3 regions of the Staphylococcus argenteus genome follow, and region 3 is predicted to be linked to each of the others. Evidence: predicted binding sites of a transcription regulator. Region 3 holds the regulator's gene; each other region holds the start of a gene.
The links. The regulator CtsR, encoded in region 3, represses protease genes until heat stress. The targets are predictions, from matches to a motif close to ATGGTCAATAAAGGTCAAACA.

Region 1 (5,434 bases), 380 kb from region 3:
TATCTCTATCTTTTTCAAAAATAATAATGTCACTCTCTTTATCTAAACGTCGAATTTGACTGGCACATGTTGCACCACCGGCAACTGCTCCGACAACAACGATTTTGGGCATTGTTAATGACCTCCTGTTTTTTAAAAATATTATAAAATGTTTAGACATAAATTAACAGTAATATCTAATATTTAAGTTAAAGAAATCATTTAAATATCTGCCGATTCCATCTTCATTGTTATTGAAAGTAATATTGTTTGCCACATCTTTAAGTTCTTGTAAACCATTTTCCATTGCGACCCCATGACGAGCATATTCAATCATCTCTATATCATTATCTTCATCACCGAAAGCAATAATATTATTGCGATCTATATCTAGAAACTGTCTGACTTGTTCAATGCCCCTAGCTTTATTAATACCAAGCTTAACAATTTCAATGACTGGGAATGGAGCGCCCCAACGACGATGTTCAATATGGTCTGCATAAAAATGTGTGAGCATATTTTTGATTTCAGGAATTTTACATTCCTCTGCTTCAATTAAAATTGAGGTAGGGGATTCTTTCAAATGGACAAGAAGATTACCAGTTTGGATTTTAGGATTACCCATTGAAAAACCTTCAAATAATCTTGGATCATGATTGTTTATAAAAACATAATCTTTAACTTCTGCAATGATATTAGATACTTGATATTGCTGTAACCCTTGAATGATGTTTTGAGCAACACCTAAATCTAAAATTTCATGGACAGTTTTAAAGTTTTTATCTTTTGGGTGATGCACGTAAGCACCATTAAAGTTAACGATAGGTGTTGTTAAATTTAATTCATGATAATACATTTGACTTGCACGGTATGGTCTTCCAGTCGCAATCATAATTTGGTGTCCACGTTGTTGTAATTCATTTAATACTTGTTTAGTATATGATGAAATTTCTTTGTTATCGTTTAATAATGTTCCGTCTAAATCTAGACATATTAAATGTGGTTGCATATCTCTCTCCTCATAAGTTGCTTTGTTCATATAGATACATCATAGCATTTTATTGGCGTTTTGTCGGATATTTGATATATTAGGGATAATATGACATTAAAGAGGTGATATGGATGGAAGAGGCATTAAAAGATAGCATTTTAGGTGCATTAGAAATGGTAATAGATCCTGAATTAGGTATTGATATTGTTAATTTAGGTTTAGTATACAAAGTAAATGTTGATGATGAAGGTATCTGTACAGTTGATATGACATTAACATCGATGGGATGCCCAATGGGACCTCAAATTATCGACCAAGTTAAGACTGTATTAGCAGAACTTCCAGAAATTCAAGATACAGAAGTTAACATCGTCTGGAGTCCACCTTGGACAAAGGATATGATGTCACGCTATGCTAAAATTGCATTAGGCGTAAGTTAATAATTAAATTTATCTGAGCAGTTAGATGTTGAAAATGCATTTAACTGCTTTTTGTAATTGAAAATATAATCTAGACGAATATGTTGGTAATCTCTAATTGTGTAATTTAAGAATTAGTTGAATCTAAAAGTACTATACATATCTTTGACCTTAGAGAAAAAATAGAGGTTTATTATTAATCGAATATACTTAATTTAAAATGTTTGATAGTAAAATTTTAGGTAGGAGTAGGTCATGAATCATTTCATGCAACACAATTCTTTTGTATTTATAAATGTTGGTAAAAAAAACTGATAATAAATTGAATTTATATTACAGTTATATTACAATACATAATACTTCATAGTTTTTAAGTGACGAGTTGCATTACAAAATCGAAATTAAATGTGTAAAGAAAGTAATCAGGCTTTTTAAGTTTGATAAACGAGAACTAAACAATTATTTATACGGGTTTCGATAATTTAAATATGCATTTCACTATTCTTTTAAACAACACATAACATTTTTATAAAGCATCTAAGAATAACAGTTTTAAAAGGGAAGAATGCAAAATGAATAAAACAAAGGATTATACACAGCATAAGAAGATAAGGTACATGCCTGGATTAGATGGTTTAAGAGCTATCGCAGTATTAGGAATTATTATTTATCATTTAAACAAACAATGGTTAACGGGTGGATTTTTAGGTGTCGATACATTTTTTGTAATATCAGGTTATTTAATAACAAGCTTATTACTCAAAGAATTTGAAGATACTGGAATTATAAAACTGAAAAGCTTTTGGATTCGACGCTTAAAACGATTATTACCTGCAGTGATTGTACTATTAATGGTTGTAGAAACAGCTACTTTACTATTAAAATCAGACAATATTATTAGGGTCAAACACGACATAATTGCTGCCATTTTTTATGTATCAAATTGGTGGTATATTGCAAAAGATGTCAATTATTTTGAACAATTTTCATTTATGCCATTAAAGCATTTATGGTCACTTGCAATAGAAGAACAGTTTTACATATTTTTTCCTGTAGTATTAATCATACTATTATTATTGATAAAAAAACGTTATAAAATTGGGTTTATTTTCTGGTTTGTCTCTTTGTTATCTTTGGGATTAATGATTTATATTGCAAGCTTTAATATTAATCATTCACGAGTTTATTTTGGTACAGACACAAGATTACAAACATTATTATTAGGTGTAATCTTAGCATTTTTATGGCCGCCATTTAAGTTGAAAAATAATCCACCTAAATCTGTAAAATATGTAATAGACGCTATTGGTATTTTGGCATTTATAACATTAATGTGTTTATTTGTCATTGTAAATGATGAGAGCAATTGGATATACGATGGTGGTTTCTATTTAATATCAACAGTAACATTATTTGCTATTGCTAGTGTCGTACATCCAGCAACATGGGTGGCAAAAGCATTTTCAAATCCGGTTTTAGTATATATTGGCAAAAGATCATATAGCTTATATTTATGGCATTATCCAGTAATTAGTTTTATTCATAGTTATTATGTAGATGGACAAATACCGAAATATGTTTATATTTTAGACATCATATTAACGATAACTTTTGCAGAACTTTCTTATCGTTATATTGAAACGCCATTTAGAAAGGATGGATTCCATTCATTGAATTGGCGTCCAACATTTATACCACAGTTTTTGAGAACAGTTCTTATTGTTACTTTACTGATTCCTTTTATGCTTATATTAGTTGGTGCTTTTAATCAATATGGTAAAGATATCATTGGTGAAAAAGCGAATAGTTTTGATACCTCTTTAGAAGATAATTATCAAGCTAGAATAGCACCTGTCGAAAATATTCATATTGATGGATTAGTTGATCAAAAGAAAAAGACATCAAAAGATATATATCACAACATTAAGCCACTTTTAATTGGTGATTCAGTTATGGTAGATATTGGTGAATCATTTAAAGACTCTGTACCGAAATCTAGAATTGATGGAAAGGTAGGGCGTCAATTGTATCAAACGCTACCTTTAGTTAAAGCGAATTACTCACAATACACGAAATCATCCGATCAGGTCGTATTAGAATTAGGGACAAATGGAGATTTCACTGTTCAACAGCTTGATGATTTACTTAATCAATTCGGTAAAGCAAAAATTTATTTAGTTAATACTCGAGTGCCACGTATATATGAGGCGAATGTGAATCGGTTATTAGCTGATGCCGCAAAAAGAAAAAGAAATGTCACTTTAATTGATTGGCATAAACGTTCACAAGGGCATAGCGAATACTTTGCGCCAGATGGCGTTCATTTAGAATATAAAGGTGTTCTAGCTTTAAAAGATGAAATTTTAAAAGCTCTTAAAAAGAAATAATATAGGTTTAAAAAGTCTAGTTAATGTATAAATTTTACATTAGCTAGATTTTTTTGCAGATGAAAAATTATTTACGAAATTTCGAATAATCCGAAGTAAAAATGTTGATAAATTATTAAATAGGGACTATAATAGATTTAAGGTCAAAGAAAGTCAAAGTCAAAATATAATAATTTGACCAACTCTACAATTTAGAGGTGAAAAATATGGACATAAATAAAATGACATATACTGTACAAAATGCGTTACAACAAGCTATTGAACAGTGTCAGAGATATAAATTACAAAATATAGAAATCGAAGCAATTTTAAGCAGTGCATTAAATGAAAATGAAAGTTTATATAAAAGCATATTAGAACGCGCTAACATTGATGTTGATCAATTAAACCAAGCTTATGAAGAAAAATTAAACTCTTATGCATCTGTAGAAGGCGACAATATACAATATGGTCAATACATTAGTAATCAAGCGAACCAATTATTGACCAAAGCTGAGTCGTATATGAAAGAATATCAAGATGAATTTATTTCTATGGAGCATATTTTACGTGCTGCAATGGATATTGATCAAACAACAAAACATTTTATAAATAATAAAGCAGAAGTTATTAAAGAAATTATCAAGAAAGTAAGAGGGGGAAATCACGTGACATCACAAAATCCAGAAGTGAATTATGAAGCATTAGCAAAATATGGTCGTGACTTAGTAGAAGAGGTACGACAAGGTAAAATGGATCCTGTTATTGGTAGAGATGAAGAGATCCGCAATACTATACGTATATTGAGTCGTAAAACCAAAAATAATCCTGTGTTAATCGGAGAACCAGGTGTAGGTAAAACTGCAATTGTTGAAGGGTTAGCACAACGTATCGTTAAGAAAGATGTGCCAGAATCATTATTAGATAAAACTGTTTTTGAATTAGATTTGAGCGCATTAGTTGCAGGTGCAAAATATCGTGGTGAATTTGAAGAACGCCTAAAAGCAGTACTTAAAGAAGTTAAAGATTCTGACGGTAGAATTATTTTATTTATAGATGAAATTCATATGCTAGTTGGCGCAGGTAAAACAGATGGTGCAATGGATGCTGGAAATATGTTGAAACCAATGTTAGCAAGAGGTGAGTTGCATTGTATTGGAGCAACAACATTGAATGAATATAGAGAATATATTGAAAAAGATTCTGCATTAGAACGTCGTTTCCAAAAAGTAGCAGTCAGTGAACCTGATGTAGAGGATACAATTTCTATTTTACGTGGTTTAAAAGAACGTTATGAAGTTTATCATGGTGTAAGAATCCAAGACAGAGCCTTAGTTGCTGCAGCTGAATTATCTGATCGTTATATTACTGATCGTTTCTTACCAGATAAAGCGATTGATTTAGTAGACCAAGCATGTGCGACAATTCGTACAGAAATGGGTTCAAATCCTACTGAACTCGACCAAGTAAATAGACGTGTAATGCAACTTGAAATTGAAGAAAGTGCACTTAAAAATGAATCTGATAATGCAAGTAAACAACGATTACAAGAATTACAAGAAGAGCTTGCAAATGAAAAAGAAAAACAATCTGCACTGCAATCACGTGTAGAATCTGAAAAAGAAAAAATTGCTAAATTACAAGAAAAACGTGCGCAATTAGATGAAAGCAGACAATCA
Region 2 (5,434 bases), 270 kb from region 3:
CACGGGTTGTTATAGGTCGTTTCGGCATCATATTATCAAATGACGGTGGTGCCCTACAAACAATGAAATTACCATATGAATTCTATATTGGTGGTAAATTAGGTTCCGGTCGACAATGGTATTCATGGATTCATATTGATGATTTAATTGAAGCTATTTTATTTTTAATCAATAATGATTCTGCATCTGGACCATTTAACTTAACTGCACCTATTCCTGAACGTCAGAATTTATTTGGCTATACATTGGCTAGAGCTATGCATAAACCTCATGAAACATGGGCGCCTAGTCTTGCCATGCGACTTATCCTCGGTCAAATGTCGACAGTTGTTTTAGATACTCAAAAAGTCCTACCAAATAAAATTCAAGCATTAGGTTTCCAGTTTAAATATAAGAATTTAAAAAATGCTCTTGAAAATTTAATTAATGAATAGCTAGATATATTAACTTATCATCAAATTCATACTGTAAAAAATAAAGTCTAGGTGATTATTTTAAATAACCCCTAGACTTTTTTAATATCAGCGTAGTAAAAATATCAATAAGATTAATGACATTTATAAAAAGTGCGTCATATATCATTTATATAAACGACAAAAGGTCAATAAACATTCATACTGTTTAACTTGCCTTATCTCATTAAATATATGACTGATATTTTGGTTCCCAAATTACTTCTTCAATAGCCCTTTCAATATCATTGATTGGTTCTGCATTTAACCCTTGATCAATGACACTTTGAGCAACAGCTTTCGCGATAGCATGAGAACATTGATGTATTTTTTCAACTGGAGGTAATACAGCAGCTCCAGGTTCTTCTGGATTAACCATTCCTCCAAGAGCATGACTCGCTTCTGAAAGGATACGTTGATTTACTTTTGTCGCTTTAGAAGCAATAAGACCTAATCCCAAACCAGGATACATTAATGCATTATTAGCTTGACCAATGCTATAACTTATTCCATTATATTCAATGTCTTTATAAGGAATTCCTGTTCCAATTAATGCTTTACCGTTTGTCCATTTCAACAAATCTTGTGCCTTTGCTTCTGCTAGTTTTGTTGGATTAGATAACGGAAAAATCATCGGACGTTCTTCGTATTTCAGCATTGCTTTAACTACGTCTTCTGTAAACGCCCCTGCTTGTGTTGATGTACCGATTAATACTGTCGGTTCAATTTGTTCGACTACTTCGTGTAAATCTTTCCAATCTACTGAATTTGAAAAATCATCTCTATTTTTAGCAAAATCTTTTTGCGCGTCAGTTAAGTCATTCATATCATCAAACAATAAGCCTTGCTTATCCATAATATAGAAACGTTGATGTGCCTCCACTTCTGTGGCTCCTTGTTTAATCATTTCATTTTTTAAAATATTAGTAATACCCATACCAGCTGTGCCGCCACCATATACTAAAAATTTCTGTTTCGTATAGTCTTCTTTAGTAATGTTTAATGCACCTAACACACCTGCTAATACAACAATTCCTGTTCCTTGAATGTCGTCATTAAATGTTGGTAGCATATTCTCATATTTATCTAAAATATTTTTAGCATGACCTCTTCCAAAATCTTCCCAATGTAATAATGCATTAGGATATTCCTTGCGCACCGCACTTACAAACTTCTCTACAAAATCGTAATACGTTTCATCATCTACACGTTTATGGCGATTACCTAAATAAAGTTCATCATTTAGCAATTGTTCATTATTTGTACCGACATCTAAAGAAACTGGTAAAACTTGAGATGGATTAATTCCTGCAGCAGCAGTATAGACCATTAATTTTCCAATAGCAATGTCTACGCCATCTACACCCCAATCTCCAATACCTAAAATACCTTCTGCATCTGTCACAACGATCAAACGAATATCTCTACCATTGGATACGTTCTTTAATTCTTGTTCAATATTATTTGGTCGATCTACAGATAAAAACGCTGCATCTTGAGGTCTACTGAAATTTTCATTATATTGTTCAATTGATTGTGCTATAACAGGATCATAAATAATTGGCATAAATTCAACTAAATGCTCTGATGTTAATTTATAAAACAATGTGCGGTTACGATTGAAAATTGCCATTAAAAACAATCGTTTCTCAAAATCAGTTTGTTTTGCTTTAAATTGTTCATAACATTGTTCAGTTTGTTCTTCTAATGTACGCACATTAGCCGGAAGCAAACCTTCTAAACCTAATTGTTTTCTTTCTTCATTTGTAAAAGCTGTTCCTTTGTTTAAAAATGGATTATTTAATAATTCAATGCCTTTCATGGAATCATCCTTTTTCTTTTTTTAGATTGTGAAAATATGTGTTCATCTTTATTGAACCTATACTTATATGTTTTACCCATGTTATTTCAAAATCATACAATAGATTAAGATCAATCAATTAAATTTTTAAAATGATAAAAATAAAAAAGTAGGCCATTCAGCCTACTTCTAATAATAAATTATTTTGTTTCTGGCACCATAACTTCATCAATTAGGCCATATTCTTTAGCTTCTTCTGCAGTTAAGAAGTTATCACGATCAGTATCTTTTTGAATTTTTTCGATACTTTGACCAGTACGTTCTGATAAAATGCGGTTTAATTTTTCACGTGTTTTTAAAATATGGTTTGCAGCAATTTCGATTTCAGTTGCTTGCCCTTGTGCACCACCTAATGGTTGGTGAATCATTACTTCAGCATTTGGTAATGCAAAACGTTTACCTTTAGCACCAGCTGCTAATAAGAATGAACCCATAGATGCAGCCATACCAATACAAATTGTTTGTACATCTGGTTTAATATGTTGGATTGTATCATAAATTGCAAAACCAGCTGTTACACTTCCACCAGGTGAATTAATGTATAAATAAATATCTTTCTCTGAATCTTGTGCTTGTAAAAATAATAACTGTGATACGATTGAATTTGCTACGTTGTCATCAATTTGTGAACCTAACATAATGATACGGTCTTTTAATAAACGTGAGTAAATATCATATGCACGTTCACCGCGATTTGTTGTTTCAATAACTGTAGGAATTAAATTCATCTATATTTCCTCCTTGTAATAACTGTTACTCATTATTTTACATATTAAGTCAAATTTGGTCAAACACTTTGATTTTAAATTAACACATTGTTTGACGCTTTAGTCTTTCCTTTGTAAACTGATATTATCTATTTTAGATTGTACTTATTTTACTTCTTATAGTACAGAAATATGATTAACTAAATTACTCCTTGTGGTGTAATGGATAACACGTAAGATTCCGGTTCTTAAGATAGGGGTTCGATTCCCTTCAAGGAGGCATTTTAATAAAATACAATACTTTTCAATACAAAGAATCCTGCATTGCCAGGATTCTTTTTTATGTAGCATTTTGATTTTGTAGGTCATAGGAACCTTTCAGGGACTCAAATAATTATTACATTGATATTTTTAATGACCGAACTATTACATATGATGTCACCTAATCTTGATTATTTATTTTCCTTTATCTTCTATAAACGCATCTGTCCAATTTGATAGGTAATCGATATATTGTTCATTATACCCGTAAAAAACATCAAAAAAGGCATTTTTGATAGTTACTACCAAAAACACCTGACTTACTTATAATTCTATTTGATCGCCATTTCTAATTTTATCAGCTAAATCGTTTAATTTTCTTAATCTATGATTCACACCTGACTTTGAAATCGGCCCCGTTGAAACCATTTCTCCCAGTTCTTTCAATGATATCTCTTGATGTTCGACTCTAAGTCTAGCTATCTCTCTAAGTCTATCTGGTAAATTTTCAATACCGATTTCTTTGTCAATTAATTTAATACTTTCAACCTGTTTCATAGCTGCACTAACCGTTTTATTTAAATTTGCTGTTTCGCAATTAACAAGTCGATTAACAGAATTACGCATATCTCTAACAATACGTACATCTTCAAATTTTAGTAAAGCTTGATAGCCTCCAATTAAACTAAGAAAATCCGAAATTTTTTCAGCTTCTTTTAAATACGTTATACTTCCCTTTTTTCGTTCTAAATGTTTGGCATTGAGTTCATAACTATTCATAAGTTTCGTTAAACCTTCAGCGTGACTTTCATTTTGAGAGTAAATTTCCAAATGATATGATGAAGTTTCAGGGTTATTAACTGACCCCCCCGCTAAAAAAGCACCACGCAAATAGCTACGTCTCATTTCATCATCTTGTATCATTGATTGATCAATTTCATGCGTAAAAATGCCATTCTTTAAAATACCTAACTCATCAAGAATTTCTTTCGCTTTCATTTTTGTACGACAAATATAAATATTATTCTTTTTAAGTTTCATCTTTTTACGAACTAAAATTTCTACTTCAACATTGAAGACTCGTTTGATTAAAGAGTAAATCCGTCTTGCAGTCGTTGCATTTTCAGTTTGTACGTTAATGACAAATTGTTGATTTGAAAGACTAAGCGCACCATTCATTCGAATTAATGCACTGAGCTCTGCTTTTGCATTCATTTCATCGACGTCTATTCTCGTTAATTCATTTTTCATTTCTGATGCAAAGCTCATCTTACAGTCATTCCTTTCTAATTTATAACATGATTCTTATTCAAACCATCGTCATTGTTCATTTAATAAACACAGCCCTATTATCATATCATAATATGCACGTGTTCAATATTATTTACGTTTATCACGTGGCACGAAAGGAATTGTACTTATTAATTCTAAAGCTATGTCATAAATCATTGTCGATAAAACTCTAGTATTATGCCTAACTAAATGATCATCTGAAATTTCAACTAAATTTGAAGAAGTTTTAACATTAATGTTTTGATTTTCAAGTTCTAATGTATCCACTACTACTGGTTTAGAATGTTTTTCATCATATTTTTTTAACACTTGTTTGTTAAATGTTTGCGTACTACATATGACATAATCAATAAATGATTGTCCCGCTTGTCTATGAATGGCATCGATATGGTCTTTGACACTATAACCATCAGTTTCTCCTGGTTGCGTCATAACATTTGAAACATATAATTTAGGTGCATCAGAATGAATTAACGCATCTGAGATACCATTGACACATAGGTTAGAAATCACACTTGTATATAATGAACCTGGTCCTAGAACGATTAAATCCGCTTCTCTTAAAGCATCGATTGCTTCTTCCATAGGTTGCACGTCACTAGGTTCTAAAAATACACGTTCTATCTTTTTATGTTTTTTTGGAATATTCGTTTCACCATATACAATTTCGCCATCCTCCATGACAGCATTTAATTGTACACTTGTATTTGTTGAAGGTATCACTCTACCTTTAATATTCAAAATTTTACTTAACGCTTTAATTGCATGACCAAAATCATTCGTAATATTTGTCATACCAGCAATTAAAAGATTACCTAATGAATGCCCACTAATTTGATTTTCTTCAAAACGATACTGGA
Region 3 (5,434 bases):
CGATTGCTTTGTCCGGTAAGAAGCGATCTGAAACATATCTATTACTTAATTTAACAGCCGCTTCGATTGCTTCATCTGAAATATTGATACGGTGATGCGCTTCATATCGATCTCTTAAACCTTTTAAAATTGCTACTGTATCTACAACAGAAGGTTCATCAACTTGAACTGGTTGGAATCGACGTTCTAAGGCTGCATCTTTTTCAATGTTTTTACGATATTCATCTAGAGTTGTAGCACCAATACATTGCAATTCACCGCGAGCTAATGCTGGTTTTAGAATATTAGACGCGTCTATTGCACCTTCTGCGCCACCAGCACCAACTAAAGTATGCAATTCATCAATAAATAGAATTACATTACCTGCTTGTTGGATTTCTTCCATTACTTTTTTTAAACGTTCTTCAAACTCACCGCGATATTTTGTACCTGCAACAACAGTACCCATATCTAATGACATAACTCTTTTATCTTTTAACGTCTCAGGAACTTCGTTATTCACAATTGCTTGTGCCAATCCTTCAGCGATAGCAGTTTTACCAACGCCTGGTTCTCCAATAAGTACTGGATTATTTTTAGTACGTCTACTTAATACTTCGATAACACGTGTAATTTCTTTATCACGTCCAATAACAGGATCTAATGTGCCATCTTTAGCAATGACAGTTAAATCACGCGCTAAACTATCTAATGTAGGCGTATTATTGGCTTTAGTTGCTTGTGCATTTTTATTACTCATTTCCGGATTTCCTAAAGCTTTTACAACTTGCGCACGTGCTTTTGTAATATTCAAATCAAGATTTGCAAATACTCTTGCAGCAACACCTTCATTTTCACGGATTAAACCTAATAAAATATGTTCTGTTCCGACAAAATTATGATGTAACTTTCTAGCCTCATCCATAGATAATTCAATAACTTTTTTAGCTCTAGGTGTATAATGCAAAGTTCCGACATGATCTTGACCATGTCCAATTAACTTTTCAACTTCTTCTACTACTTTATCTTCAGTAATGTTAAAACTTTCTAATACTTTTGCAGCAATTCCTTCAGGTTCTTTCATTAAACCTAATAGTAAATGTTCTGTACCTATATTTGAATGGTTTAAACGAATTGCTTCTTCTTGAGCATGTGCTAACACACGCTGCGCACGTTCAGTTAATCTACCAAATAGCATAATATAATGACCTCCTACTTTATGTGTTCTCTTAGTATATCTGCTCGTTTTTCTTTCACAAATTTGTCATCTTCTTCATCTAATAAAAATGGTGATTGTATACCAACCATTAATTCATTAAACTTAAAGTTTTGTAATTTAATATAATCTAAATCTATACCAAGTTTAACTTCGCTTAATCTATAAGAAGCCTCTTCCATAGTTATCATTCTACAATTTTGTAAAATGCCTAGCGAGCGAAAAACACGGTCTTGAGTTTCTAATTGATTATAAGTGTCTAATTTTTGTCTTATCTGTTTTTCTTCATGAATAATTTGATTAACAACTTCAGTTAATGTTTCAATTATTTCTAATTCTGATTTACCAAGTGTAAGTTGATTAGAAACCTGATAAGTGTGCCCATAAACTTGTGATCCTTCACCATATATACCTCTAATCGTATATCCAAATCTATTAATTGTTTGAGCAATTCGAGTCATTCTTTTCATAATAGATAAACCAGGTAAATGTAGCATCACACTTGCTCGCATCCCAGTACCTATATTTGTAGGACATGTTGTTAAATATCCAAGTTTTTCATCATAACTAATATCAAGGTTACGATCTAATTCATCATCAATTGCTGAAGCCTGATCATATAACGCTTGCAACGTCGAATTAGTCCCCATCGCTTGAATACGAATATGATCTTCTTCATTTATCATTACACTTAAAGATTCATCATTATTTACTAACACTGCTGCTGCAGGTTGTTTTATTAACTCTGGGCTAATTAAATGTTTAGCAACCATCTTCATTTTACTTTGCTGATCCATTTGATCTAGTCGCATTAATTGAAAATGTGGTAAAGCATCTTGTACTTCATTAATTACCCTAAAGCCATCATTTTCAGAAGCATACATTAATGGATGCACATGATTTTCCAAATTGCGCGCTAATCGTATTCGTGAAGACATCACAATCGGCGCTTCTTCTTCGTTTCTCATCCATTCGCTGATATTATCGTGAATGTTATGCGTCATCATGTTGCACCTCACCTTCAGACTTTAGCGCCTTTATTTCATCTCTGACAATAGCCGCTTGCTCAAAGTCTTGCACTTCTATAAGTTGCTTTAAATATTTGTTTTTCTCTTCAATTTTCTTCTTTAATGCAATTTTTTTATGTGAAGAATGTGGTGTCTTTCCTACGTGTTCAAATTGTCCCCCTTGAACTCTGCGGACGATATCAATGATGTCATCTTTAAATGTCGCATAACAATTAGCGCAACCAAATTTACCCACATGTGCGATATCCTTTAATGTCATATCACATGTTGGACAACGTTTTTCTTCTTTAAATGCCACATCCTGAAAATTAATACCATGCTTCGTTGCTAAATGTTGTAAAATTTGTTTAACAACAAATGCTTCTTCAATATCATCTTGATGTTCTTGATAATCAGGTTGGTCATTCGCTTGATTCCATGGATAATGACCTTCTGCACAAGTTTGACACACCATTTTTTCTTCTGTCTTATTTTTACTTGTAACTTTGATTTTTAATTCCGCTTCATTAAGTTGACAATTTTCACAGAGCACTTCAACACCTCATTTCATTTAGTAATAGTTTATAACTGGTAACAATCGTTTTAAAATATTTGCTCTAATAATGTCTCTTGAAACCATATCCATTGACAGTGTTTCTCTATCAATAACTGCTTGAATCATTTTAGCTTCTCGCTCATTTATTAGTAATTTATCTAAAAGCCCATCAATAATATAATAAGCTTGTTGTTGAGAAATAGAAGGTCCTATCAACTGAAGCAAATGATTAATATAACCTGTTGCATCTTTGTTTTCAATTTTAGTGATGCGAATGTATCCACCGCCACCACGTTTACTTTCAATTTCATAACCATGTTCATTAGTAAATCGAGTTTTGATAACATAGTTCAATTGTGAAGGTACGCAATCAAATCGCTGCGCAATGTTCGCTCTTTGAATTTCAACTACATCTTCGTTTGACTCTTCAAATAATCGTTTGATGTATTGTTCTATGATGTCCGACATATTGTGCATAAATATCACCCCTTTTTGACCTTCTTTGACTATATTATATGACCTATTTTGACCTTTTTCAATTAATTTGTTTTTATATTTTCAAAAATTTATGATGTTAGCCCTTCCATTTTATTGTATGATAGATTGTAGAAAAAACTAAAGGAATGAAAAAATATATGCATATTCTAATTGGGATTATCGGAATTATCTTCTTTTTAGCACTTGCGTTTTTATTTAGCTCAGATAAGAAAAATATACGCTGGCAATATGTAGGAATTTTGCTTGCTATTCAACTTGTCTTTGCCTTTATTTTACTTAAAACTACAATGGGTATCACAGTTATTGGTGGTATATCAAACGGTTTTAATTACTTATTATTAAAAGCAGCAGACGGTGTTAACTTTGTTTTTGGTGGTATTCAATATATCAATCCTAAACAACCTCCATTCTTCTTTAGTGTATTATTACCTATCGTGTTTATTTCAGCGATTATTGGTATTTTACAATACACAAAGATTTTACCTTTAATCATTAATGTTTTAGGCTTCTTGATTTCTAAAATTAATGGTATGGGTCGTTTGGAATCATATAATGCTGTTGCGGCAGCCATTTTGGGACAATCTGAAGTATTTATTTCAATTAAAAAACAATTGCCATACATACCTAAGCAACGTCTTTATACATTAACAGCTTCAGCAATGTCAACGGTATCAGCTTCAATTATTGGTGCATACTTTACCTTAATTGAACCTAAATATGTTGTAACTGCAGTTGTATTAAACTTATTTGGTGGATTCATTATTGCTTCAATCATTAATCCATATAAAGTTAATGAAGAAGATGACAAATTACTTGTTGAAGAAACTGAAGAAAAGCAACAATCATTTTTTGAAATGTTGGGCGAATACATTTTAGATGGATTCAAAGTAGCTGTCATAGTAGGTGCAATGTTAATTGGATATATTGCAATCATTGCACTATTAAATGGTATTGTAAGTAATATCTTTAGTACAGTATCTGGTGGCGCAATTTCATGGGATTTCCAAACATTAATTGGATTTGTATTTGCACCATTTGCATTCTTAGTGGGTGTACCATGGCAAGATGCTGTACAAGCTGGATCAGTTATGGCTACAAAATTGTTATCAAATGAATTTGTTGCAATGCAAGCACTAGGAAAACTTGGCGATTTATCTGAACATGCCAAAGGTGTTACTTCAGTATTCTTAGTATCATTTGCAAACTTTAGTTCTATTGGTATTATCTCAGGTGCTATTAAATCACTTAATGATAAAAAAGGTGATACAGTTGCCCGTTTTGGATTAAAACTATTATTCGGTGCTACACTAGTATCATTCATTTCAGCTGCAATTGCTGGATTCTTTATTTAATAACTAAATCAATTTTAAATTATTTATCCCTTCAAAGTAGACTCTATGAAGTCATTACTTTGAAGGGATATTTTTATAATTGTTATTTTAAAGGTAGTATAGTAACCCCCTCCAAATAAGCCTTGAAGGGGGTCTATATTGCAAAATTAATTCAATTAATAATTATTTTAAAACCTGTATGGTTGATATAGAACTACTCTTTACCTACAATTTGATTAATAAAGTACGCAGTTACTCTATAATCATCAGTTAATTCAGGATGGAAAGAGACACCTAAATATTTGCCTTGTTGAACAGCGACAATTTTATCATTAACTTTACATAAGATATCAACATCTTGACCTACTTTTTCAATATGAGGCGCCCTTATAAAAACACCCTCAATATCAGTAGCAATCCCTTTAATATCTAATTCTGTTTCAAAACTGTCAACTTGTCTACCAAATGAATTACGTTGAACTGTAATATTTAACTTATTAAGATATCCTTCTTCACCGATAATATCTTGTGCAAGTACAATTAAACCTGCACACGTGCCAAACATCGGTAATGAAGAATTTTGTAAAGCTTCTTTAAAACCATATAAATTCATTAAGCGACGTAATGTAGTTGATTCACCACCCGGTAATATCAATCCATCTATATCTTGTAATTGTTCTACTTTTTTTATCGCCACACCTTCGTGACCACTTAATTCAATATGTCGAATATGTTCACGAACTGCACCTTGTAATGCTAATACACCTATTTTCATATCTTACCAACCACGCTCTTGCATACGTTCTTCTAATGATAATTGGTTAATATCTAGCCCTTTCATAGCAGT

Region 1: the regulator CtsR is predicted to act here: its motif matches at 3,916-3,936, upstream of clpB (ATP-dependent chaperone ClpB).
Region 2: the regulator CtsR is predicted to act here: its motif matches at 3,087-3,107, upstream of clpP (ATP-dependent Clp endopeptidase proteolytic subunit ClpP).

What each region holds. Positions count from the first base shown of each region.
Region 1 covers NC_016941.1:921,214-926,647, forward strand. The annotation lists gene SAMSHR1132_RS04315 (CoA-disulfide reductase) at 1-112, opposite strand, end outside; gene SAMSHR1132_RS04320 (Cof-type HAD-IIB family hydrolase) at 164-988, opposite strand; gene SAMSHR1132_RS04325 (metal-sulfur cluster assembly factor) at 1,102-1,410, shown strand; gene SAMSHR1132_RS04330 (acyltransferase family protein) at 1,962-3,776, shown strand; gene clpB (ATP-dependent chaperone ClpB) at 3,983-5,434, shown strand, end outside.
Region 2 covers NC_016941.1:807,378-812,811, reverse strand. The annotation lists gene SAMSHR1132_RS03765 (TIGR01777 family oxidoreductase) at 1-434, shown strand, start outside; gene SAMSHR1132_RS03760 (malolactic enzyme) at 640-2,274, opposite strand; gene clpP (ATP-dependent Clp endopeptidase proteolytic subunit ClpP) at 2,454-3,041, opposite strand; gene whiA (DNA-binding protein WhiA) at 3,606-4,550, opposite strand; gene SAMSHR1132_RS03740 (YvcK family protein) at 4,662-5,434, opposite strand, start outside.
Region 3 covers NC_016941.1:537,360-542,793, reverse strand. The annotation lists gene SAMSHR1132_RS02510 (ATP-dependent Clp protease ATP-binding subunit) at 1-1,177, opposite strand, end outside; gene SAMSHR1132_RS02505 (protein arginine kinase) at 1,192-2,199, opposite strand; gene SAMSHR1132_RS02500 (UvrB/UvrC motif-containing protein) at 2,189-2,755, opposite strand; gene SAMSHR1132_RS02495 (CtsR family transcriptional regulator) at 2,774-3,235, opposite strand; gene SAMSHR1132_RS02490 (NupC/NupG family nucleoside CNT transporter) at 3,394-4,608, shown strand; gene pdxT (pyridoxal 5'-phosphate synthase glutaminase subunit PdxT) at 4,802-5,362, opposite strand; gene pdxS (pyridoxal 5'-phosphate synthase lyase subunit PdxS) at 5,366-5,434, opposite strand, start outside.